One region of the Pararoseomonas sp. SCSIO 73927 genome, then DNA from elsewhere that is predicted to be linked to it. Evidence: predicted binding sites of a transcription regulator. Region 1 holds the regulator's gene; the other holds the start of a gene.

The links. Region 1 encodes HrcA, which represses chaperone genes, less so after heat shock. Its sites were predicted from a motif close to GTTNGCACTCNCNNNNNGNGAGTGCNAAC; they were not measured.
Region 2: the regulator HrcA is predicted to act here: its motif matches at 7,822-7,850, upstream of groES (co-chaperone GroES).

Annotation. Positions count from the first base shown of each region.
Region 1 covers NZ_CP146232.1:800,670-812,614, reverse strand. The annotation lists gene rdgB (RdgB/HAM1 family non-canonical purine NTP pyrophosphatase) at 1-360, opposite strand, end outside; gene rph (ribonuclease PH) at 357-1,136, opposite strand; gene hrcA (heat-inducible transcriptional repressor HrcA) at 1,558-2,664, shown strand; gene VQH23_RS03855 (CYTH domain-containing protein) at 2,708-3,184, opposite strand; gene VQH23_RS03850 (hypothetical protein) at 3,297-3,515, opposite strand; gene VQH23_RS03845 (caspase family protein) at 3,761-5,812, shown strand; gene VQH23_RS03840 (SMP-30/gluconolactonase/LRE family protein) at 6,121-7,104, opposite strand; gene VQH23_RS03835 (mannose-1-phosphate guanylyltransferase/mannose-6-phosphate isomerase) at 7,467-8,900, shown strand; gene VQH23_RS03830 (TetR family transcriptional regulator) at 9,221-9,862, shown strand; gene VQH23_RS03825 (Gfo/Idh/MocA family oxidoreductase) at 9,969-11,123, shown strand; gene VQH23_RS03820 (dihydrodipicolinate synthase family protein) at 11,126-11,945, shown strand, end outside.
Region 2 covers NZ_CP146232.1:533,123-545,067, forward strand. The annotation lists gene VQH23_RS02555 (PLP-dependent aminotransferase family protein) at 1-145, opposite strand, end outside; gene fbaA (class II fructose-bisphosphate aldolase) at 247-1,344, opposite strand; gene VQH23_RS02565 (ATP-dependent DNA helicase) at 1,501-4,341, shown strand; gene VQH23_RS02570 (tellurite resistance TerB family protein) at 4,377-4,826, shown strand; gene VQH23_RS02575 (hypothetical protein) at 4,912-5,403, shown strand; gene VQH23_RS02580 (cold shock domain-containing protein) at 5,443-5,652, opposite strand; gene groL (chaperonin GroEL) at 5,774-7,420, opposite strand; gene groES (co-chaperone GroES) at 7,474-7,773, opposite strand; gene VQH23_RS02595 (Usg-like family protein) at 8,014-8,289, shown strand; gene VQH23_RS02600 (AEC family transporter) at 8,301-9,233, opposite strand; gene gmk (guanylate kinase) at 9,233-9,868, opposite strand; gene VQH23_RS02610 (YicC/YloC family endoribonuclease) at 9,865-10,758, opposite strand; gene VQH23_RS02615 (SDR family NAD(P)-dependent oxidoreductase) at 10,786-11,619, shown strand; gene VQH23_RS02620 (TerC family protein) at 11,552-11,945, opposite strand, start outside.

The DNA.
Region 1 (11,945 bases):
GTCCGGGGAGTGGCGGGCGAGGCGCTCCACCTTCGCCATGGCCGCCGCGTAGTCGCGCGTGCCGTCCGGCTGCTCCGCCCAGTCCGCCGTGTAGACGCCGGGTGCGCCGTCCAGGGCGGCGACGGAGAAGCCGGAATCGTCGGCGAGGGCGACAATCCCGCTGGCGCGGGCGGCGGCCATGGCCTTGATCGTGGCGTTGCCGATGAAGGTGTTCTCCGTCTCCTCCGGCACGGGCAGGCCGAGGCTGCCGGCGGTGACCACCTCGATCGCGTGGTCGGCCAGCAGTGCGGCCACCTCCCGCGCCTTGCCGGCGTTGTGGGTGGCGAGGACGAGGCGCTTCTCCGTCAGCGGGCGGGTCATGCGCCGACGGCCTCGCGCTGGGCGGCGAAGAGGGTGTCCGTGCCCTGGCGGGCGAGGGCGATGAGGGAGGTCAGCTCCGTGTCGGTGAAGGGCGCGCCCTCCGCCGTGGCCTGCACCTCCACGATGCCGCCGCGGCCGGTGAGGACGAAGTTGCCGTCCGTGTGGGCGGCGCTGTCCTCGGCGTAGTCCAGGTCCAGCACGGGGACGCCGCCGTGGATGCCGCATGAGACGGCGGCCACCTGGTCCACCAGCGGGTTGCGGGCGATGATGTTGTTCCGCATCAGGTGCTGGAAGGCGAGGTGCAGGGCCACCCAGGCGCCGGTGATGGCGGCGCAGCGGGTGCCGCCATCGGCGGTCAGCACGTCGCAGTCCAGGGTGATCGTCATCTCGCCCATGGCCGCGCGGTCCGTCACAGCGCGGAGGGAACGGCCGATCAGGCGCTGGATCTCCTGCGTGCGGCCGGACTGCTTGCCGCGCGCCGCCTCGCGGTCGCCGCGCTTGTGGGTGGCGCGGGGGAGCATGCCGTACTCGGCCGTGACCCAGCCCTCGCCCTTGCCGCGCATGAAGGGGGGGACGCGCCCCTCCACGCTGGCTGTGCAGAGGACTTCGGTGACGCCCATGCGGATGAGGCAGGAGCCCTCCGCGTGGCGGGCGAAGCCGGGCTCGAGCTTCAGGTCCCGCAGCTGGTCGGGGGTGCGGCCGGAGGGGCGGAGTCCGCGGGGAGCGCCGAGGGGGGAAGCGCCGAGGGGGGACGCGCCGAGAGGGTCGGTGGGCATGGGCGGGCACTCTCCTGCGGGGGAGGCGGGAGGAACACGCCCGGCCCCTCGGCTGTCAACGTCCCCGCTGCCAACGTCTCGGCCGGAGTCTCCAGCTGGGAGCTCTCGCGCGCCACCTCGGCCGCGGCAAGTTCGCCGGGGGGCAGCCAGAGGGTCAGCATGGTGGCCCAGGCCCCCACGGAAGGAAGGCCGCGTCGGGATGCCGGTCCCCTTCGTGTCTCGCCCATCATGGCCTCCTCATCCCCTCATGGCATTGGGGCAGGGGGTTGAGACCGGAGGATGTCCGGCTCGTGACCGATTGTGGCGGGGGCGCCTTACGATTGGCTGACCGCGGGGGCGTGATGAGGGGCGGCCTTCGTTGACGCAACGGGGCCCGCTGCCTAGCTTTTCTGGTCCATTCCCAGCGGAGACGAAACCCCGAATGGGCGCCCAGCCCAACAGCCGCCCCGGGCCCGGACCGATCCGGGCCAGCGCCGCCCTGCCGGGCGCCGGTCCCCTGCTGCCGGGGCTGGACAACCGCAGCGCCTCCATCCTGCGCCAGGTGGTGGAGCTCTACGTCGAGACGGGGGAGCCGGTGGGCAGCCGCACCCTGTCGCGCCGGCTTCCCACTGCGCTTTCCCCGGCCACCATCCGCAACGCCATGGCGGACCTGGAGGAGGCGGGGCTGCTCTACGCGCCGCACACCTCCGCCGGGCGGCTGCCGACGGAGCGCGGGCTGCGGCTGTTCGTGGACGGGCTGCTGGAGTTCGGTGACCTGACCGAGGAGGAGCGGGAGGCGATCGCGGCGCGCTGCGCCGCCTCCGGCCGGTCCATGCAGGACACGCTGGCGGAGGCGGGGCAGATGCTGTCCGGCCTCGCCGGCGCGGCGGGGCTGGTGGTAGCGCCGAACGCGGAATCGGGCCTGCGCCACATCGAGTTCGTGGCCCTCGGCCCCGGCCGCGCCCTGGTGGTGCTGGTGGGCGAGCGCGGGCAGGTGGAGAACCGCATCATCGAGGTGCCCGCGGGCCTGCCGGCCGGCGCGCTGGCGCAGGCCGGGAACTACCTTAACACCCGGCTGAACGGGCGCACGCTGGAGGACACGCGGGCGGTGGTGGAGGCCGAGATCACGGCCAACCGCACGGCGCTGGACGCGCTGACGAACCAGGTGGTGCAGTCCGGCCTTGCCACCTGGGCGGGGGGTGGTGGCGGATCGCTGATCCTGCGCGGCCAGTCCCGCCTGCTGCAGAACCTGGACCAAGCGGCGCGGGTGGCGGAGATCCAGTCCCTGTTCGACCGGCTGGAGGCGCAGGAGACGATGCTGCGCCTGCTGGAGCTGGCCCAGCGCGGCCAGGGCGTGCAGATCTTCATCGGCGCCGAGAGCGGGGTCTTCGACACCGCCGGGCTCTCCATGGTGGTGGCGCCCTTCCGCAACGGGCAGGAGCGGATCGTGGGCGCGATCGGGGTGATCGGGCCGACGCGGATCAACTACGGGCGGGTGATCCCGGTGGTGGACTACACCGCCCAGGTGATCGGGCGGATGCTGGGGTAGGGCGGGACGGCCGGGAAGTCGAAGCCCCCCGGCCTCCCGCGCATCAGGACCGGCCGCGCAGCAGCTCGGCGTTGCGGTTGAGCAGGGTGGCCTTGCGGTACTGGGGGTCGTGCGTGATCTCCTCCCCCGCCCAGGGCGGCATGGGGATGGGCTGCTCGGGGTAGTCCAGCTCCACCTCCGCGAACTCGATGCCGGAGAGGGCGCCCTGGTGGACGTCGATCGCCCAGGTCAGGCCCTCATAGGGGACGATGTGGCGGACCTTCTCCACGTGCGGCATGCCGCAGAGGAGGAAGATCTCCTCCGCCTCGGCCAGCGGGATCTCGTACTCGAACTCGGCCCGGCTGATGCCCTCCCGCGGGCCCTTCACGGTGATCCAGGCGCGGTCCCCGCCGTGGCGGACGCGGACCTTGCCCTCACCGAACCGGGCCAGCAGGCCGTCCTTCAGGACGAGCGTCTCCACGACGCCGGCCTTCCAGCCGTCGCCCGCGAGGAGGAACTTCCGCTCGATTTCGGTAGCCATAACAAGGGGCCCTGTTCTCGAAGGCCCGCCATGTAGCGCAGCGGGCGGGCGATGGAACCCCCGAATCCCGAAATTGGGACCGGCCCGGCCGGGGCCGGGAGCCGGCAGGGCCTCAGCGGGTGCGGACCCAGCCCGCCTCCGCGAGGTCGGCCGGGCAGGCGCGGGCGGAGCCGTTGCGCAGCAGGGCCGGCGAGAGGGAGGCGTCCTCCGACGGCACCTCGCAGCGCGCGAACTGGCCGGTGGCGGTGTTGTGCACGTCGATCATCTGCACCCCGCCGCAGCCGGCGGCGGTGAGGGTGAGGAGGGCGAGGAGAACGCTTCTGGAAGCCATGGCCGGGTCTGTCCTTCGCTGTGCCTGTCGGCGGCGGCGCACCGGGCCTGGCCTGGGCGGCAGGCCCGCGCCGTCCTGCGGGGCATCCTATCCGGGTTCTCGGGGCCTGCCTTCCCCCTCCCGCCGGCCGGACCTGGGGTGCGGAGGAGCGGCGTTGACAGCGGGAAGGCCGGCATGATCCCGTTTCGACCCCGGCTCGGTAGTGCGGCCGGATGCCCGGAGGGGCGCCGGAGATTTCCGTGATCATGGCCATGCCCGCCGCGATGACCCGCCCTTCCGTCCGGCGCCGCCTCGCGGGGGCGCTGGCGCGCCGGCTCCGCGGCGCGCTGCTCCTCCTGCTGCTGCTGCCCGGCGCGGCGCTGGCGGCGGACCCGCCCGGGCCCGCCCAGCCGCGGCGGGTGGCGCTGGTGGTCGGGAACAGTGCCTACCGGAGCCTGGGGGCGCTGGCGAACCCGGCCAACGACGCGACGCTGATCGCCGGCACGCTCAGGGGGCTCGGCTTCTCTCTCGTCGGGGGCGGGCCGCAGCTGAACCTGGACAAGGCCGGGTTCGACCGGGCGGTGCAGGCGTTCGGCGCGGCGCTGCAGGAGGCCGATGTCGGCCTGTTCTACTACGCGGGACACGGGCTGCAGGTCGGCGGCACGAACTGGCTGGTGCCGGTGGGCGCCAACCCCACCGGTCCGCGGGACATCGACTTCCAGATGGTCGATGCCGAGCTGGTGCTGAAGCAGATGCAGTTCGCCCGGACGAAGCTGAACATCCTCATCCTCGATGCCTGCCGCAACAACCCGTTCGGCGGGCGCGGCCTGCGCTCCTCCGGCGGCGGGCTGGCCGAGATGCGGGCGCCGCAGGGCACGCTGATCGCCTACGCCACGCAGCCCGGCAACGTCGCGCAGGACGGGGCGGGGGCCAACAGCCCCTTCTCCTCGGCGCTGGCGACGACCCTGGTGCAGCCCGGGCTGGACGTGTTCCGCCTGTTCAACCAGGTCGGGCTGGCCGTGAAGCGGGAAACGGCGGGGGAGCAGCAGCCCTGGGTCTCCAGCTCCCCGATCGAGGGGGAGTTCTACTTCGCGGCCGCCCCCGGCGCGGCCGCGCCGCGGCCGGCCGCCGACCCGGACCAGCTGTTCTGGCAGTCCGTGGCGGAGAGCAACCGGCCCGCGGAGTACCGCGCCTACCTCTCGCAGTTCCCCCAGGGGCGCTACGCCGAGCTTGCCCGCGCGCGGCTGGCGCCGCCGGAGATGCCGCAGATGCCGGGCAAGCCGGAGGCGCTGGCGGCGCTGCCCTCCTTCCGGCCGGGGCGGCCGGCCCCACCCTCCCGGCCGCCCGCGGAGGCCGCGCCGAGCCTGTTCATGGCGGGGGTGGAGGCGCTGAACAGGGCCGGGCGCGCGGGCGAGCACGGCTACCTCTCCTACGCGCGGGAGTTCAGCCCGGAGCGCGGCCCGACCGGCCGGGAAACCTCGGTGAGCTTCCGCAACGTCTTCGGCCCGACCGAGCGGGAGGCGCTGCGCCAGCTCTCCCGCGCGCTGGCGGAGGGAGGGGGTGGCGCCGGATCCGCCGCCTTCGCCGACATCACCGAGCCCCTGGCGCTTCCCCGCGCGCCGCAAGGTGGCCGGCCCCCGGCCGCGCCCGCCGAGCCCCTGCCCGCCGCCGCCGAGCGCTTCGTGGCAGCCGCGAACGCGCTGATGGCGGTGCTGGACCAGGCGCGCCCCTATTACGAGAACAGCAACTTCCTGGACGACCGCTTCGCGCGCGGCCGCGCCATGCACCCCGGCATCATCACCGCCTACCGGGACTTCCTGGCCGCGCGCCTCGGGCTGACGGAGGCCCTGCGCGCCCTGGTGCCGGCGGAGCGCGAGACCTTCCTGAACGGGGCGCGGCCGGAGATGCGGCCCGTGCAGGCGCTGGTCCAGCGCAACCTGACCCAGGGCCGGCAGCTGCTGGGCTTCATCGTGGCCGGGCTGGACGGGGGCAGGGACCCACGCGGCCTCGACGCGGGCCGGCTGCAGGCGGAGATCGACCTCTTCGAGCGCGGCCTGAACGAGCTGCAGGCCCGCGTGCGCGACGGCGACGGCGGCGTCAGCGAGGCGGCGTTCGGCACGGGCGGCGCGATCCGCATCAAGGGCTACCTGGAGAATGCCGGGGGGTTCCTGACCGTGTCGCGCTACCTGCTCCGGCAGGTCCGCGCCCGGCAGGCGCCCGACTCCCTCTATTTCAGCTTCCGGACGGGGTACGAGAACGACGTCGTGTCCCGCTTCAACAACCTCGTCGGGTCGGCGAACCTTCTCAGCGGGGCTTGACCTCTGCGGGGCTTCGGGCCTTGCGGTGGCGGTCCGTGGCCAGGGAGAGGAAGAAGGAATTCTTCCTCTCCCCGGACTCCTCACCATCATCTTCTTCTAGGCTTTGGCCTTTGCCCGGCTGACGGTGCGCCTCGGCTCGTGGAGCCGAGGCGACTGCGGGGGCAGGTCCCGGCGCCGATCGTAGAGGGTTGACGGGGCAGGTCAGTTCGGCGGCAGCCCGATGCAGGTCCAGGAGGCTCAGCCTCCTGGTGGGGGTTCCAGGGGGCAAGGCCCCCTGGCTCCGGACCTGTCAGGACGAGGAGGGGCGGTCAGAGCCCGCGCGTGTTCACCGTGACGGCGTAGAGGGAGCGGGAGGCGGTGATGAAGAGGCGGTTGCGGAGCCGGCCGCCGAAGCAGAGGTTGGCGGCGCGCTCGGGCAGCTCGATATGGCCGATAGGCGCGCCGGCGGCGTTGAAGATCCGCACCCCGTCCTGCTCCGGCGTGCCCATGCCCCAGCCGCACCAGAGGTTGCCGTCCTCGTCCACGCGGAAGCCGTCCGGGGTGCCGCCGGGCTCGGCGGTGATGAAGTCGCGGCGGTTGGAGAGGCGGTTGTTCGCGCCGACGTCGAAGGCGAGGATCTTGCGGGGGTTGGTCCGGCTCTCCACCACGTAGAGGATGGACTCGCCGGGGGAGAAGGCGAGGCCGTTCGGGCCCTCGATGCCTTCCGCCGCCACCTCCAGCGTGCCGCGGGCGGGGTCGGCGCAGTAGAGGTTCTGGGGGAGTTCCTGCTCCGCCCGCTCCCCCTCGTTGTCGGAGAGGATGCCGAAGGGCGGGTCGGAGAACCAGATCGTGCCGTCGGACTTCACCACCACGTCGTTGGGGGAGTTCAGGCGCTTGCCCTGGTAGGCTTCCGCGATGACGGTGATGCGGCCGTCATGCTCCGTGCGGGTCACGCGGCGCGTCAGGTGCTCGCAGGTGATGAGGCGGCCTTCCCGGTCCCGGGCGTTGCCGTTCGCGAAGTTGGACGGGGCGCGGAAGACGGTGGTGGCGCCGGTGGCCTCGTCCCAGCGGAGGATGCGGTTCTCCGCCACGTCGGACCACAGCAGGCAGCGGTGGTCGCCGAACCAGACCGGGCCTTCGCCCCAGCGCGTGCCGCCGGTGAGCTTCTGCACGGGGGCGTTCATCAAGCGGTAGCGGGCGAAGGAGGGGTCCAGGTCCCGCAGCCGGGGGTCGGGGTAGCGGGCCGTGGGGGTCCAGGGCGCCTCGTTGGCCGTGGATGAAGAATGGGCCGGGGCGGCGAAGGGCGATTCCATTTGGGGAGGCTGCAAGGGGCCGCAACCCGCCGCAAGTCCCCCCGTTGGGAACCCACATACCCCAACAGGAGGCGACACGATGCGTGGTATTCTTCTCTGGCTGATCGGCATCCCCATCCCCGTCATCATCCTGCTCTGGCTTTTCGGCGTCCTGAGCTAGGCCGGGACGGGGCTGCCCCGGCACGGGGGCGCCCTGACGAGGCCGTACTTGGCGCGGCCGTACTTGACGAGGCCGTATCGGAGTGGCCGCCCCGGCAAGCGGGGCGGCTTTTCTTTTGGGCCGGGCTCCTTTACTCCCAGGGCTCCTTTGCTCGTGGGGCCCCTTGCCCGTGGACGCCCCACCCAACTTGCCGAGAGAAGCCATGTCCCAGGATCGTGTCGTGCCCGTGGTCCTGTCGGGCGGCGTCGGCACCCGTCTCTGGCCGCTGTCGCGGGAGGGGTTCCCCAAGCAGTTCTGGCCGCTGATCTCGGATGCCAGCATGTTGCAGGAGACGGTGGCGCGCGGCACCGGGCCGGACTTCGCGCCGCCGATGGTGGTCTGCGCCGAGGCGCACCGCTTCCTGGTGGCCGAGCAGCTCCGTGACGCCGGGGTGGCCGTCGGGTCCGGTGGGGCGCGGATCGTGCTGGAGCCGGCGGCGCGCAACTCCGCCCCCGCCATCGCGGCCGCCGCCGTGCTGGCGGCGGAGGAGAGCCCGCACGCCCTTCTCTGGGTCATGCCCTCCGATCACGTGGTGAAGGATCTGCCGGCGCTGCACGCGGCGCTGGGCCTGGCCTGCGCGGCCGCGAAGTCCGGGCGGATCGTCACCTTCGGGATGCGGCCGGGGAGCCCGGAGACGGGGTTCGGCTACATCGAGGCCGGGGCGCCGCTGGCCGAGGCGCCGGGAGTTTCCGCCATCGCCTCCTTCGTGGAGAAGCCGGATCTGGCGCGGGCGCAGGCCTTCCTCGAGGGCGGCAAGCACCTGTGGAACGCCGGCATGTTCGTCGCCTCCGCCTCCACCCTGCTGGCGGAGCTGGAGCGGCTGCAGCCGGAGCTGGTGGCCTCCGTCCGCGCGGCGGTGGAGGATGCGACGCGGGACCTGGACTTCGTGCGGCTGGGGGCGGGCTTCGCGGAGAGCCCGAACATCTCCATCGACTACGCGGTGATGGAGAAGACGGCGCACGCGGCGGTGGTGCCGGCGGATATCGGCTGGTCCGATGTCGGGTCCTGGGACGCGCTGTGGCAGGCGAGCCCGAAGGACGCGGCGGGGAACGCCACCCACGGGCCGGTGGAGCTGCTGGACTCGAAGGGCTGCTACGTGCGGTCCGAGGGCATCCTGACCACCGTCGTCGGCCTGACCGATGTGGTGCTGGTGACCACCGAGGACGCGGTGCTGGCCCTGCCGCGCGACCGCGCGCAGGACGTGAAGAAGCTGGTGGACCAGCTGAAGGCGAAGAAGCGGCCGGAGGCCGGCGCGCACCGCCGCATGTACCGCCCCTGGGGCCACTACGAGGGGCTGATCCAGGGCGAGCGCTTCCAGGTGAAGAAGATCCTGGTGCGGCCGGGGCAGAAGCTCTCCCTCCAGAAGCACTTCCACCGCGCGGAGCACTGGGTGGTGGTGAACGGCACCGCGATCGTGGAGCGCGACGCGGAGAAGATTCTGCTGCGGGAGAACGAGTCCGTGTACCTGCCGTTGGGCTGCGTGCACCGGATGGAGAACCCCGGGATGATCCCGCTGACGCTGATCGAGGTGCAGTCCGGGTCCTATCTCGGCGAGGATGACATCGTGCGGTTCGAGGACACCTACGGGCGGGTCTGAGGCGGCGCACCGGCGGCCCCCAGGGGGAGAGAAGGAATTCTCTCCCCCTGGAACCCCCTCTCATCTTCTTCTATCGGGCTGCCGCGGAATGTTCGGCTGGCCCGCGAGGCAGTGACCTTGATGGAGTGGCGGCGCGGGCCGCCATGTCCCGCGCCGGGCGGCGTGGCCGCCCGGCGAGCCGCAGGCTCCGCATTCCGCGGCAGCCCCTCAGAAAGAGATGAGGGTGGGGGTTCCAGGGGGAGGGAGAATTCCTTCTCCCTCCCCCCGGGGCCGCCCGCGTGCCCGTTGTCATTTCCAGCGCCCCGGACAGGATGGCCCGCATGGACGCGCCCGCCCGAACCATTCCGCAGAGCCCCCGTGCCGAGGCGACGCGCCAGCGCATCCTGGACGCTGCCCTGGCCGAGTTCGCCGCGCACGGGCTGGCGGGCGCGCGGGTGGACGAGATCGCGGCGCGGGCGGGCGCGAACAAGCGGATGCTCTACGCCTATTTCGGCAACAAGGAGGAGCTGTGGGTGGCGGTGCTGGAGGCCGCCTACGCCCATAAGCGCGCGGAGGAGCGGGCGCTGCAGGTGGACGGGCTGCCGCCGGCGGAGGCGATGGCGGGGCTGGTGCGGTTCAACCTGCGCTACACGGCGCGGCACCCGGAATTCGTGGCGCTGCTGAACCAGGAGAACATGCACCGGGCGGCGTATCTAGCGCGGAGCGAGCGGGTGCCGGCGCTCTACTCGCCCCTACTGGAGTCGTTGAGCGAAGTGCTGCGGCGCGGGGCGGAGGGCGGGGTGTTCCGCGCGGGGGTGGAGCCGATGCAGGCCTACATCACGCTTGTGTCGCTGGGGCACTTCTACGTGTCCAATCTGCACACCCTCTCCGCGATCTTCGGGGCGGGGCTGGGGGCGGAGGCAGCGATCGAGGCGCGGGAGGCGCACGCGGTGGAGGTGGTGCTGGGCTGGCTGCGGCCCTGACGGGGCCGCGTGACCTGTCGGCATGACGGGGACGCTTGACGCGGGGTGCCCGGAGCGGCTTAGGTAACCACGTGGTTACCTGAGAAGTTCCGGGGAGGAAGCGCGTATGGCGCAGCGGCGTATCGGCCTGATCATGCACGGCGTGACGGGGCGGATGGGGATGAACCAGCACCTGATCCGCTCCATCGCGGCGATCCGCCGGGAAGGGGGCGTGGCGCTGCCGAACGGGGACCGGATCATGCCGGACCCGATCATCGTGGGGCGCAACCGGGAGAAGCTGGAGGCGCTGGCGAAGGCGCATGGTGTGGAGCGGGTCGGCACGGACCTGGACGCCGCGCTCGCCAACCCGGACGACACCATCTTCTTCGACGCGGCCACGACGACCATGCGCGCCGCCCTGCTGAAGAAGGCGATCGCGGCCGGCAAGCACGTCTACTCCGAGAAGCCGACGGCGGAGAACCTGGACGACGCCATGGACCTGGTGCGCGCGGCCAAGGCCGCCGGCATCAAGCACGGCGTGGTGCAGGACAAGCTGTTCCTGCCGGGGCTGCGCAAGATGAAGATGGTGATCGACAGCGGGTTCCTCGGCCGCATCCTCTCGGTTCGCGGCGAGTTCGGATACTGGGTCTTCGAGGGCGACCTGCAGCCGACGCAGCGGCCGAGCTGGAACTACAAGAAGAACGAGGGCGGCGGCATCATCCTCGATATGCTCTGCCACTGGCGCTACGTGCTGGACAACACCTTCGGCGAGACGAAGTCGGTCTCCTGCCTCGGCGCCACGCATATCCCCGTGCGCTACGACGAGAACGACAAGCCCTACGACGCGGACACGGACGACGCGGCCTACGCCACCTTCGAGCTGGAGGGCGGGATCGTCGCGCAGATCAACTCCTCCTGGGCCACGCGCGTGCGGCGCGACGACCTCGTGACCTTCCACGTGGACGGCACGCACGGTTCGGCGGTGTGCGGGCTGACGGATTGCTGGACGCAGGCGCGGGTGAGCACGCCCAAGCCCGTGTGGAACCCGGACGTGCCGCAGACCATCAACTTCTACGAGGGCTGGCAGAAGGTGCCGGACACCCAGCCCTACCCGAACGGCTTCCGCGTGCAGTGGGAGGAGTTCCTGAAGTACGTGGCGGGCGAGCGGGCGGACTACCCCTGGGACCTGCTGGCGGCGGCGAAGGGCGTGCAGCTGGCCGAGGCCGGGCTGCAGTCCTGGGCGGAGCGGCGCTGGATCGACCTGCCGAAGCTGGAGGCGTGACGATGCCGACGCTGAACCTGCCGACGGCCGGCGGCGCGATCGAGGCCTACACCACCGGCGCGCCGGGGAATTTTGCGGTGGCGAAGCCGCCCTATCCGCGCGTGGCCTATGCGGCCGCGCATGTGGTGGCGGATGCGCTGGCGGAGCAGGATCCGTGGCTGGACGTGAAGGTCGATTGGGACCGGACCATCGCCTTCCGCCGGCACCTCTGGTCCCTCGGGCTGGGCGTCGCGGAGGCGATGGACACGGCGCAGCGCGGGATGGGGCTGGACTGGGGCGGGGCGCAGGAGCTGATCCGGCGCTCGCTCGACGCGGCGAAGGACTTTCCGGACGCAGTGATCGCCAGCGGCGCGGGGACGGACCATTTGGCGCCCTCGCCGGACGTGACGGTGGACGACGTGATCCGCGCCTATGAGGAGCAGTGCGCGGCCGTGGAGGGCATGGGCGGGCGCATCATCCTGATGGCGTCGCGCGCGCTGGCGAAGGCGGCGAAGTCGCCGGACGACTACGTGCGGGTGTACGACCGCGTGCTCTCCTCCGTGCGACAGCCCGTGGTCATCCACTGGCTGGGCGAGATGTTCGACCCGGCGCTGGAGGGCTACTGGGGCCACCACGACCACATGGCGGCGATGGAGGTGGCGCTGGACGTCATCGCCTCGCACGCGGACAAGGTGGATGGCGTGAAGATCTCGCTTCTGGACGATCAGAAGGAGGTCTCCATGCGGCGGCGCCTGCCGAAGGGCGTCCGCATGTACACCGGCGACGACTTCAACTACGCGGAGCTGATCGCGGGGGATGCGGAGGGGCATTCGGACGCGCTGC
Region 2 (11,945 bases), 270 kb from region 1:
CGACCGCCAGCGTGTTCTTGGAGACGCCCCTGTCCCGCGCCCCCTTCCGCACCGAGGCCACGCGCTCCCCCGGCCTCAGCGTCCCGCCCTCGATCGCGGCCGTGACCCGCTCGACGATCGTGCTGGCCTTGGACGGGATGGACATGGCGGGATTCCAGCACGCCGCCGGCATCATGCGAAAGGGGCGGGCGCCACCGGCACCCGCCCCCCCCCTCGGAAAACCTGCCCGGTTGCCCGGGCAGCACCTCACCCGGCGAGGGTGCGCCCGGCCGAACCCAGGTCGGCGAAGGCCTCGTCCAGCCGCTTCGCCACGCCCTTCTCGCCGGCCCGCAGCCACTTGCGGGGGTCGTAGAACTTCTTCTGCGGCTTGCCCGTGGCGGGGTCGATCTGGTGCTTGAAGGCCACCGGGTTGGCATCGACGTAGGCGCCCACCGGCTCGGAGAAAGCGAACTGCGTGTCCGTGTCGATGTTCATCTTGAACACGCCGTAGGAAACCGCCTCCGCGATCTTGTCCTTCTCGGAACCGGAGCCGCCGTGGAAGACAAGGCTCATCGGCTTCGCGCCACCGCCGAACTTGCCGGCCACCGCCTCCTGCGAGGCCTTCAGGATCTCCGGCCGCAGCTTCACGTTGCCCGGCGCGTACACGCCGTGCACGTTCCCGAAGGAGGCCGCCATGGTGATGTGCCCGATCGGCGACAGCACCTCCCAGGCCTTCAGCACGTCCTCGGGCTGGGTGTAGAGGTGGGCGTTGTCGGCGCTCTCGTCGATGTCGTGCCCGATCCCGTCCTCCTCGCCGCCGGTCACGCCGAGCTCGATCTCCAGGCTCATCCCCAGCGGCGCCATGCGCTTCAGCACGGTCGCGCACTCCGCGATGTTCACGTCCAGCGGCTCGGCCGAGAGGTCGATCATGTGGGAGGAGTAGAGCGGCTTGCCCGTCCGCTTCATGTGCTCCTCGCCGTGGTCGATCAGCTTGTTGATCCAGGGCAGCAGCGAGCGGTCGGCGTGGTCGGTGTGCAGCACGACGCAGACGCCGTAGGCGGCCGCGAGCGTGTGCACGTGCTGCGCCGCGGAAACCGCGCCCAGCACCCGGGCCGCGTCGGCGTCCGGGCAGCCCTCGCCGCCGAAGAAGCGCGCACCGCCGTTGGAGAGCTGGATGATGACGTCGGACTTGTTCTTCGCCGCCGCCTCCAGCACCGCGTTGATGGAGTTCGTCCCCACCACGTTCACCGCCGGCAGGGCGTAGCCGCCCTCGCGGCAGGCCTCGAGCAGGGTCAGGTAGTCCTGGCCGGTCACGACACCCGGCTTCAGCTTCGTGTTGGTGCCCGACGGCGCAATTTGGTCCACGCTCTGCCTTCCCGCGTCCTGTTGATCCGAGTGCCCGGATAGCCGCCTTATACAAGCTAAGCACTCCGCCGAACCCTCCTCTGCGCGAAAGATTCGGCAAAAGATTGGCGACGCCGCGGGCTCCCCGATGCGAACAAACCGCGTATAGACCGGCCGATGCCCCCTTCCGCGGCGCCCACCCCCGCCCCTTCCGGGTCCACCCCTCGTCTCCTGCTGCCCGAGGCCCCCGCCCTCGTCGCCGGCATCGGCCGCGCCACCATCCTCACGCCCGATGGCGAGATCGAGACCCTTCCCACCGCCGCCCTCGCCAACCGCCTGTCCGAACTCCCGCCCCCGATCCTCGTTCACGCCCCTGCCACGGCCCGCCGCCTCGGCCTGCCGCCCTTCCCCGTGGCCTTCGACCTTCTTGAGCTCTTCGCCTTCATCCTCCCCGCCCAGCTCGCCGCCCCCACCCCGCGCGGCCTCGCCCTGGTGCTGGAGATGGATGCCCCGAAGGACGACGAGGCCGCCGCGATCCTCCTTCCGGAGATCGCCACCACCCTCCTCCGCCGCCTCGCCGCCACGCGCCACGCGCCGATCAACCGCGATGCCGCCATGCTCGCCGCCCGCCTGCGCGACGCCTCGGACTGGACTTGGGCCCCGAGCCTCCTCGCCGCCCTCGGCCAGCCCGAAGCCCGCCCGGGCACGGACGCGCTGAAGGTCTGGCGCCGCCTCCCGGACTGGGAGGAGACCGCGCCCCCCACCCCGCCCGCCTCCATCCCCGTCGCCCCGCTGGAAGCCCGCAAGCGCCTGGCCGAGATCCTCGGCGCGGACGCGGAGACCCGCCCCGCCCAGGCCGACTACGCCTCCGCCGCCGCTCTCGCCTTCGCCCCGCGCGAGGCGGAGGGCCACCCCCAGCTCGTCCTGGCGGAGGCCGGCACCGGCACCGGCAAGACGCTGGGCTACATCGCCCCCGCCTCTCTCTGGGCCGAGCGCAACGGCGCCCCCGTCTGGGTCAGCACCTACACCCGCAACCTCCAGCGCCAGATCGACGGCGAGCTCTTCCGCCTCTTCCCCGACCCGGCGGAGCGCCGCCAGCACGTCGTCATCCGCAAGGGCCGCGAGAACTATCTCTGCCTCCTGAACCACGAGGAGGCGGTGAACGGCGCCATGCCCTCCCGCCTCCTCGCCCTCTCCCTCGTCTCCCGCTGGGCCGCCGCCACGCGGGACGGCGATATGCAGGGCGGCGACTTCCCGGGCTGGATCGCCGAGCTCTTCCCCTGGGGCCACGTCGCCGGCCTCACGGACCGCCGCGGCGAGTGCATCCACTCCGCCTGCCCGCACTGGCGCCGCTGCTTCGTGGAGCACTCCATCCGCCGCGCCCGCACCGCGCGCCTCGTCATCGCCAACCACGCCCTCGTCATGGTCCAGGCGGCGCTTGGCGGCGGCGACGATAAGCCCGCCCTGCGCTACGTCTTCGACGAGGGCCACCACCTCTTCGACGCCGCCGACGCCGCCTTCTCCGCGGAAATCAGCGGCGGCGAGATGGCCGAACTGCGCCGCTGGCTCCTCGGTGCGGAGGGCGGCCGCGGCCGCGCCCGCGGCCTGCGCCGCCGCCTGGAGGAGGTCACCACCGACCACCCCGCCCTCCTCCCCCTGGTGGAGGAAGCCCTGCGCCACGCCGGCAGCCTCCCCGGCCCAGGCTGGTCCTCCCGCCTCGGCGAGCCGGAGGAGCATGACCTCGACGAGGAGGACCTCCCCGGCCATCCCGCCCGCACCAACCCCGGCGAGACCTTCCTCCGCACGATCATCCTCCAGGTCTTCGCCCGCAGCCCGGAGGCCGATGTCGGCTATGACGCCGAGTGCGACCTCCACCCCCTCAACCCCGGCGTCGCCGAGGCCGGGGCGGCGCTGGAGGACGCCCTCCGCCTCGTCGAGACCCCCCTCCAGGCCCTCCACGCCCGCCTCACCGGCCTGCTGGAAGACCCGGACGCCGAGTTGGAGACCGGCGACCGCATCCGCCTGGACACGGCCCGCCGCACCGTGGAGCGCCGCGGCCTGCGCCCCCTCGGCGCCTGGCGCGGCATGCTGAAGGCCCTGTCGGACCGCCCGCCCGAGCCCGGCACCCGTCCCCTCCACGTGGACTGGCTCGCCATCACCCGCCGGGAAGGCCGCGTGATCGACGCCGCCCTGCACCGCCACTTCCTCGACCCCACCCAGCCTTTCGCCACCGTGGTCGCCGCCCCCGCCCACGGCCTCCTCATCACCTCCGCCACGCTCCGGGACAGCGGCGAGGGTGACGCCGAGGCCGCCTGGGAGGAGGCCGAGGCCCGCACCGGCGCGAACCACATCGCCAGCCCCGCCATCCGCGCCGCCGTCCCCTCCCCCTTCGACTACCCCGCCCAGACCCTCGCGGTCGTCGTCACCGACGTTGCGCGGGATGGCCCCCAGGCCGCGATGGCGATGGAGCAGCTATTCCGCGCCTCCGGCGGCGGCGCCCTCGGCCTCTTCACCGCCATCCGCCGCCTGCGCGACGCCCATCGCCGCATGGCCCCGGGCCTGGAGGCCGCCGGCCTCCCCCTCTACGCCCAGCACGTGGACGCCATGGACAACGCCACCCTCGTGGACGTCTTCCGGGCGGAGGAGGATTCCTGCCTTCTCGGCACGGACGCCCTGCGGGACGGCGTGGACGTGCCCGGCCGCTCCCTCCGCCTGCTGGTCTTCGACCGCATTCCCTGGCCCCGCCCCACCATCCTCCACCGGGAGCGCCGCACCCACCTCTCCGGCGCCCGGCCCAAGGCCTATGACGACGCCATCGCCCGCCACCGCCTGCGCCAGGCTTTCGGCCGCCTGATCCGCCGCGCCGATGACCGCGGCGTCTTCGTCCTGCTGGATTCCCGCGCCCCCACCCGCCTCCTTGCCGGCCTGCCGGAGGGCGTGGCCGTGCACCGCATGGGACTGGCCGAGGCGGTGCGGGAAACCCGGCGCTTCCTAAATGGTGATCGTCCCGCCGATTGACGCAGGGGCCGCGGCGGAAGAACCCTTCCCCCACGATGGACACGAACGTCATGGACACCGCCCCCACCCCCCTGCCCACGCGCTTCACCGCGCAGGAGGCCCTGGTCTGCGCCATGGTGCTGATGGGCGTCAGCGACCGCGGCATGACGGACGCGGAGCTCGCCGCCATGTCCCGCCTCGTCCGGGAACTCCCGGCCTTCGGCGACTTCCACCCCAGCGAGATCGACACCGTCACCGAGGTCGTCCTCGGCCTGCTGGACCAGGCGGACGGGCTGGACCGCGCCAGCGAGATGATCCGCGACGCCCTGCCCCCGCGCCTCCGCGAGACCGCCTACCTCCTGGCATGCGAGATCGCCGCCGCCGATGGCGACGCCTCCCAGGAGGAGCTTCGCTTCCTGCAGGACTTCCGCATCGCCCTCGACATCGACCGCCTGGTGGCCGGCGCGATCGAGCGCGCCGCCAAGGCCCGCTTCCAGGTCATCTGAGCCGTCCCGCCGCCGGGACCGTTCCGGCGGCAACAACCCGGCGCAAGCGGCGTTCCCTGGCATGACGAACCCAGAGGAACGCACCATGTCGGATATGCCGCACGCCCAGCGCCAGGTCATGGCGAGCTTCGGCACCCACGAAGGCGCCGAGCAGGCCATCCAGTACCTGACCGCAGAGGCGATCCCCCGCGACCAGATCTCCATCCGCACCTCCGATACCGGCCTCCAGCCCGTCCAGGCCCCCGGCGAGACGAACGGGGTGGTGCAGGAGGACGAGCAGCGCAACCTTCGCACCATGGGCACCAGCATCGCCTCCGCCGGCGCCGCCATGGCCGCCGCGGGCGTGGTGGTGGCCACGGGCGGTGCCGCCCTGCCGGCCGTGGCCGCCGCCGCCGCCGCCGGCCTGGGCGCCGGTGCCGTCACCCAGGGCGTGACCAACGCCGCCACCCCGGAGGTCGTCCCGGACTCCGAGAAGGCCGTCGCTGTCCTCACCGTGAACGTCGCCAACGCCGACCAGGCGGAGCGCGCGAAGGGCGTCCTCCGCAAGATCTCCGCCATCAAGGTCTGGGAGGAGTAGGGGCGGATCGCCGGAGGGCACACCGCCCCCCCGGCCCGCCTAGCGGGAGAGGATGCGCATCACGATCGGCGCCGGCTTCTTCGGAAGCTGCGCCGCCTCGTACTCGATCTCCTCTCCCTTTTTCAGGTCTCGCCGCCCGGCGGCCTCCACCACCGATTCGTGCACCATCACGTCCGGCCCGCCATCATCGGGCCGGATGAAGCCGTAGCCCTTGTGCGGCTGGTACCAGACCACCGTCCCCATCGGCATCGCGCCAACCTCCGCGCTGAAAGACCCACCCTACAACGAGGAAGGGCGGCCCGTTGCCGGACCGCCCCTCTTCGTCATGGCTGACGCCTGACTGTGGGGATCGAAGCCGATCCCCATCAGATCAGAAGTCCATGTCGCCCATGCCGCCCATGCCGCCGCCCGGGCCACCGGCCGGGGCCGCGGCCTTCGCCGGGCGCTCGGCCACCATCGCCTCGGTGGTGATCAGCAGGGAGGCCACGGAAGCGGCGTCCTGCAGGGCGGTGCGAACGACCTTGGTCGGGTCGATGATGCCGGCCGCCACCAGGTCCTTGTACTCGTCGGCCTGCGCGTCGTAGCCGTACTCGTAGTCGTCCTTGCGGAGGACCTCGCCGGCGATGACCGCGCCGTCCTTGCCGGCGTTCTCGGCGATCTGCTTCAGCGGCACCGCGATGGCGCGCCGAACGATCTCGATCCCGACCTGCTCGTCGTTGTTCAGGCCCTTGAGGTCGGCCAGCTTCAGGCTGGCGCGCAGCAGGGCCACGCCACCACCGGGGACGATGCCTTCCTCGACCGCGGCGCGGGTCGCGTGCAGCGCGTCGTCGACGCGGTCCTTGCGCTCCTTCACCTCGACCTCGGAGGAACCGCCAACGCGGATCACGGCGACGCCGCCGGCCAGCTTGGCGAGACGCTCCTGCAGCTTCTCACGGTCGTAGTCCGAGGTGGTCTCCTCGATCTGCGCCTTGATCTGCTCCACGCGACCCTCGATGGCCTCCTTCTCGCCGGCGCCGTCGATGATCGTGGTATTCTCCTTCTCGATGCGAATGTTCTTCGCACGGCCGAGCTGGTTCAGCGTCACGCTCTCGAGCTTGATGCCGAGATCCTCGGAGATCACCTCACCGCCCGTCAGGATGGCGATGTCCTCGAGCATCGCCTTGCGGCGATCGCCGAAGCCCGGGGCCTTCACGGCCGCGATCTTCAGGCCGCCGCGCAGCTTGTTCACCACGAGCGTGGCCAGGGCCTCGCCCTCGATGTCCTCGGCCACGATCACCAGCGGGCGCCCGGACTGAACCACCGCCTCGAGCAGCGGCAGCATCGGCTGCAGCTGGGAGAGCTTCTTCTCGTGGATCAGGATGTACGGGTTCTCGAGCTCGGCGATCATCTTCTCCGCATTCGTGATGAAGTACGGGGAGACGTAGCCGCGGTCGAACTGCATGCCCTCGACGACGTCGAGCTCGGTCTGGATGGACTTGGCCTCCTCGACGGTGATGACACCCTCGTTGCCGACCTTCTCCATCGCCTGCGCGATCATTTCGCCGATCTCGGTCTCGCCGTTGGCGGAGAGCGAGCCGACCTGGGCGACCTCGGCGGAGGTGGTGATCTTGCGGGTCTTCGCCTGCAGATCGGCCACGATCACCGTCACGGCCTTGTCAACGCCGCGCTTCAGGTCCATCGGGTTCAGGCCGGCGGCCACGGCCTTGGCGCCCTCGCGGATGATGGCCTGGGCCAGCACCGTCGCGGTGGTCGTGCCGTCACCGGCCAGGTCGTTCTGCTTCGAGGCCACTTCGCGCACCATCTGCGCGCCCATGTTCTCGAACTTGTCGGCCAGCTCGATCTCCTTGGCGACGGTCACGCCGTCCTTGGTGATCCGCGGCGCGCCGAAGCTCTTGTCGAGCACGACGTTGCGGCCCTTCGGGCCCAGCGTCACCTTCACGGCGTCGGCCAGGATGTCCACGCCGCGCAGCATGCGCTCACGGGCATTGGCGCCGAACTTGACGTCCTTCGCAGCCATCTGAATGTCCTTTCTTGTGTTGGGAAAGCGCCGATCAGTTCCTCACGGAACGATCAGGCGGCCTTCTCCACGATGCCCATGATGTCGGACTCCTTCATGATCAGGAGCTCCTCACCATTCAGCTTCACCTCGGTGCCGGACCACTTGCCGAACAGGATGCGGTCGCCGGCCTTCACGTCCAGCGCCACGATCTGGCCGGCCTCGTTGCGCGCGCCCGAACCCACGGACACGACCTCGCCCTCCTGGGGCTTCTCCTTGGCGGTGTCGGGGATGATGATGCCGCCAGCGCTCTTCTCTTCGGCCGTCACGCGACGGACGAGAACGCGGTCATGCAGGGGACGGAAGTTCGCCATGCGATCCTCTCCTGAGCCTTGATCGTGGTTGAGCCCGGCCGGGGGATTGTTGGCACTCACCCCCGGCGAGTGCCAGCGATCTAGGAGATCACCCCCCACGCCGTCAAGCGCCCAGCAGCACTCTCGGTGTGAGAGTGCCATTGCATTGATATGAAACATTTTTTGCGCCCAGACATTGCTCCTGCATGGCACCATTCGCCCCTGGCGGCCTCCCTGCCGCCCGGCTTGAGGAGAAAGGACATGCACCTGCGGGGCATCGAGCACGTCGTCCGCATCCCCGAATGGCACCTGACCACGGCCGAGATCCTCTACCGCCTGCCCGACCACCCGGCCGTCCTGCAGTCCTTCATCTGGCAGAAGGTCGATCGCGCCCCGACCTTCCCGGAGTTGCACGGCTTCCTCGATTTCTGGCGAAAGGACATCGAGGGCGCGCTCCACTCCGTCCGCGTCGCCTCCGCCGCCCTCTGGAAGCCCGCCGAATTCACCTACGCGGATGGCGAGTTGCGCCTGCATTAGGCCTCCGGCCGCTAGCGGCCGAGAATCCCCAGCACCGCCGTCAGCGTCACCACGGAGGCGACCGTGCTCAGCAGCACCGCCGCCCCGGCCCGCTCCGTCCCCACCGCGTAGCGGCGGGAGAGCAGGAAGGCGTTCGCCCCCGTCGGCATGGCGGCCATCACCACCACCACGGAGAGCTCCAGCGCCCCCAGCCCCGCCCAGCGCCCCGCGCCGAAGACCACGGCGGGCAGCACCACCAGTTTCACGGCGCTGATCGCCACCGCGTCCGCCCAGTCCCGCCGGATCTCGAAATCGCGCAGCGAGGCGCCGAGGCAGAAGAGCAGCATGGGGCTCATGCCCCCGCCCAGCAGGTGCAGGAAGCGCTGCATCGGGGCGGGCGGCGGCGGAAGGAACAGGGCCCAGAGATGCCCCAGCAGCACCGCCATCACCACGGGGTTCCGGATCACGGACCGCGCGGTGGCGCGCAGCACCTGCAACGGCCGCGCCCTCGCGCTCAGCCCGGCCTCCGCGACGATCGTGGTCAGCGGCAGCATGATGAGGGAGTAGAGCCCGATCACCGCCGTCGCCGGCGCCACCCCCGCCGGCCCGAAGCTCGCCAGCACCACCGGCAGCCCCATCATCAGCGTGTTCCCGAAGGCGCAGTTCAGGGCGAAGAGCCCCGATTCCGCCAGCCCCCGCCGCGCCACCCCCCGGCACAGCACGAGGCACGCGGCGTAGACAAGCAGCACGCAGGAGAAGAAGGCGACCTCCAGCCGCCCCCCATGCGCCGCCAGCCCCCCGCCCGAGGCCGCGGAGACAAACAGCAGGGCCGGCGCGCAGAGCCAGAAGGCGAAGTCGTTGATCCCCCGCATCGCCTCGTCCGAGAGCATCCGCCGCACGCCCGACACGTAGCCGAGGGCGATCAGCAGGAAGACCGGCGCGACGAGGCCGAGGACCTGGAGCACTACCCCATCCCCGCCACGAAATCGCCCAGCCACAGGTTCCGCGCCCGCGCCGTGCGCGCCGCCCGCAGGATGGCCTGCACCGTGTCCACCGTCTCCGCGAAGTCGGTGTTGACCAGCACGTGGTCGAACTCCCGCCAGTGGGAGGCATCGTCGCGCGCCTTGCCCATGCGGCGGAGAATCTCCTCCTCGCTGTCTGTCCCCCGCGCCCGCAGCCGCCGCTCCAGCTCGGGGATGGAGGGCGGCATCAGGAACACCCCCACCACGTCGCCGGGCATCGCGCGCTGCAGCAGCAGGTGCCCCTGCCAGTCCACGTCGAACAGCACGTCTCGCCCGGAGGCCAGCGCCTCCTCCACCGGGGCGCGCGGCGTGCCGTAGCGGCGGCCGTAGACATGGGCGCTCTCCAGGAAGTGCCCCGCCGCCTCCATCGCCTCGAACTCGTCCGGCCCATGGAAGAAGTAGTGCACCCCGTGCACCTCCCCCGGGCGCGCCGCCCGCGTGGTGGCGGAGATGGAGAGGGACAGCTCCTCCTCCCGCGACAGCAGCGCCCGCGAGACGCTCGTCTTCCCCGCGCCGGAAGGCGCCACCAGCACGAGGCAGAGCCCCCTTCGCCGCATCTTCGGATCCACGGGGGTCATTCCACGTTCGCCGCCTGCTCGCGCAGCCGCTCCACCGCCGCCTTCAACTCCAGGGAGAGCCGCGTGAGCGCCAGGCTGCCCGCCTTGGCCCCCAGCGTGTTCGACTCCCGCCCGAACTCCTGGGTCAGGAACTCCAGCTTGCGCCCCACCGGCGCCCCCTCGGCCAGCAGCGCCCGCGCGGCCTCGACATGGGCGCCCAGCCGGTCCAGCTCCTCCCGCACGTCGGAGCGCGCGGCCAGCAGCGCTACCTCCCCGGCCAGCCGCTCCTCCGGCACGCGCCGCTCGCCCTCCAGCAGCTCCCGCAGCACCGCCTCCAGCCGCGCCCGGTGCGCCGCCGGCTGCCGCGCCGCCTCCGCCGCCGCCTGAGCCCGCAGCGCCTCGATCTCGTCCAGCAGGGTGGAGAGGATGCCGTGCAGCCGCGCCCCTTCCGCCGCCCGAGCCGCGAAGAGCTCGGCCAGCGCCTCCCCGAACCCCTCGGAGACGGCGGCGCGCCGCGCGCCCTCCGCCGCCTCGTCCGGCACCTCCACCTCCGTCCGCAGCACGCCCGGCAGGGCCAGCACCGCTTCCGGCCGGGGTGCCGCCGCCCCCGGCATCCGCGCCGCGAGGTCCGAGACCAGCGCCAGCGCCCGCTCCAGCGCCGCGGGGTCCAGCACCAGCCGCGGCGCCCGGTCCTCCCGCTTCACCGTCAGGGTGGCGGAGACGTTGCCCCGCGCGAAGCGCGCCGCCGCCGCCTCCCGCAGCGGCGCCTCCAGCACGTCCAGCCCGCCCGGCAGGCGCAGCCGCACGTCCAGCCCCCGCCCGTTGACGCTGCGGAGTTCCCAGGTGAAGGGGGTGCCATCGGGAAGCGTCCCGGTGGCGCGCGCGAAGCCGGTCATGGATCGGATGGCCATGTTCGGCCTTCTGCGGCGGGAGAGGGCATGATGCAAGGCAGCAAGGCCACCTGGCCATGGCCCCGCGCCGCGATCACCGGCGCCTCCTCCGGCCTCGGCGCCGCCCTGGCCCTGGAACTCGCCGCCCCCGGCCGCACCCTGCACCTCTCGGGCCGCGACCCCGCCCGCCTCGCCGCCACCGCCGCCGCCTGCCGCGCCGCGGGCGCCACGGTGGCCGAGACCGCCTTCGACGTGCGGGACGCGGAAGCGGCCGCCGCCTGGATCCGCGGCATGGTTGGCAGCACGGGCGGCCTCGACCTCCTCGTCGCCAATGCCGGCACCTCCGCCGGCACCGGCGGCACGCGGGAGGCACCGGAGGCGGTCGCCCGCATCTTCGCGGTGAACCTGACGGGCGCCCTGAACACGATCATGCCCGCGCTGGACCTCATGGGCGCCCAGCCGCCGGGCCCGGACGGCATCCGCGGCCGGGTGGCCGCCATCGCCTCCATCGCGGCCTTCACCGCATCGCCCGGCGCCCCCGCCTACTGCGCCTCCAAGACGGCGCTCCAGCGCTGGACCGAGGCCACGGACGCCACGGCCCGGAGAAACGGCATCCGCCTCCACGCGGTCTGCCCGGGCTTCATCCGGACGCCGATGACGGCCCCGAACACCTTCCCCATGCCCTTCCTGATGGAGCCGGAGAGGGCCGCCCGCCTCACCCTGGCGGGGGTGCAAAAAGGAAGGGCCAGGGTTGTCTTCCCCTGGCCCCTCTACGCGGCGGCGCGCCTCGCGGGCGCGCTGCCCGTCTCCTGGCTCAGCCGGCTGCCGTCGAAGGCGGGTTCCGGTGCGCCAGAACCTCCTCCGCCACCGCCTGCTGGCTGACCGAGGCCTCCCCTGGCGCGGCGAGGGTGGTGCTCGTCGGGGAAACGGTGCGCTTCCCGTCCGAGCGCCGCGCCCAGATGTTCAGCCCCTCCACCGCCGCCGCGAAGGCCATGGCGACGTAGACGAAGCCCTTGGGCAGGTGGAAGCCCAGCCCCTCGCCGATCAGCACCATGCCGATCATCACGAGGAAGGCGAGCGCCAGCATCACCACCGTCGGGTTCTTCTCCATGAAATTGGAGAGGGCATCCATCGACAGCAGCATGACGGTAACGGACACGAGGATCGCCACCGCGATGACCCACATGACGCTCGTCATGCCGATCGCA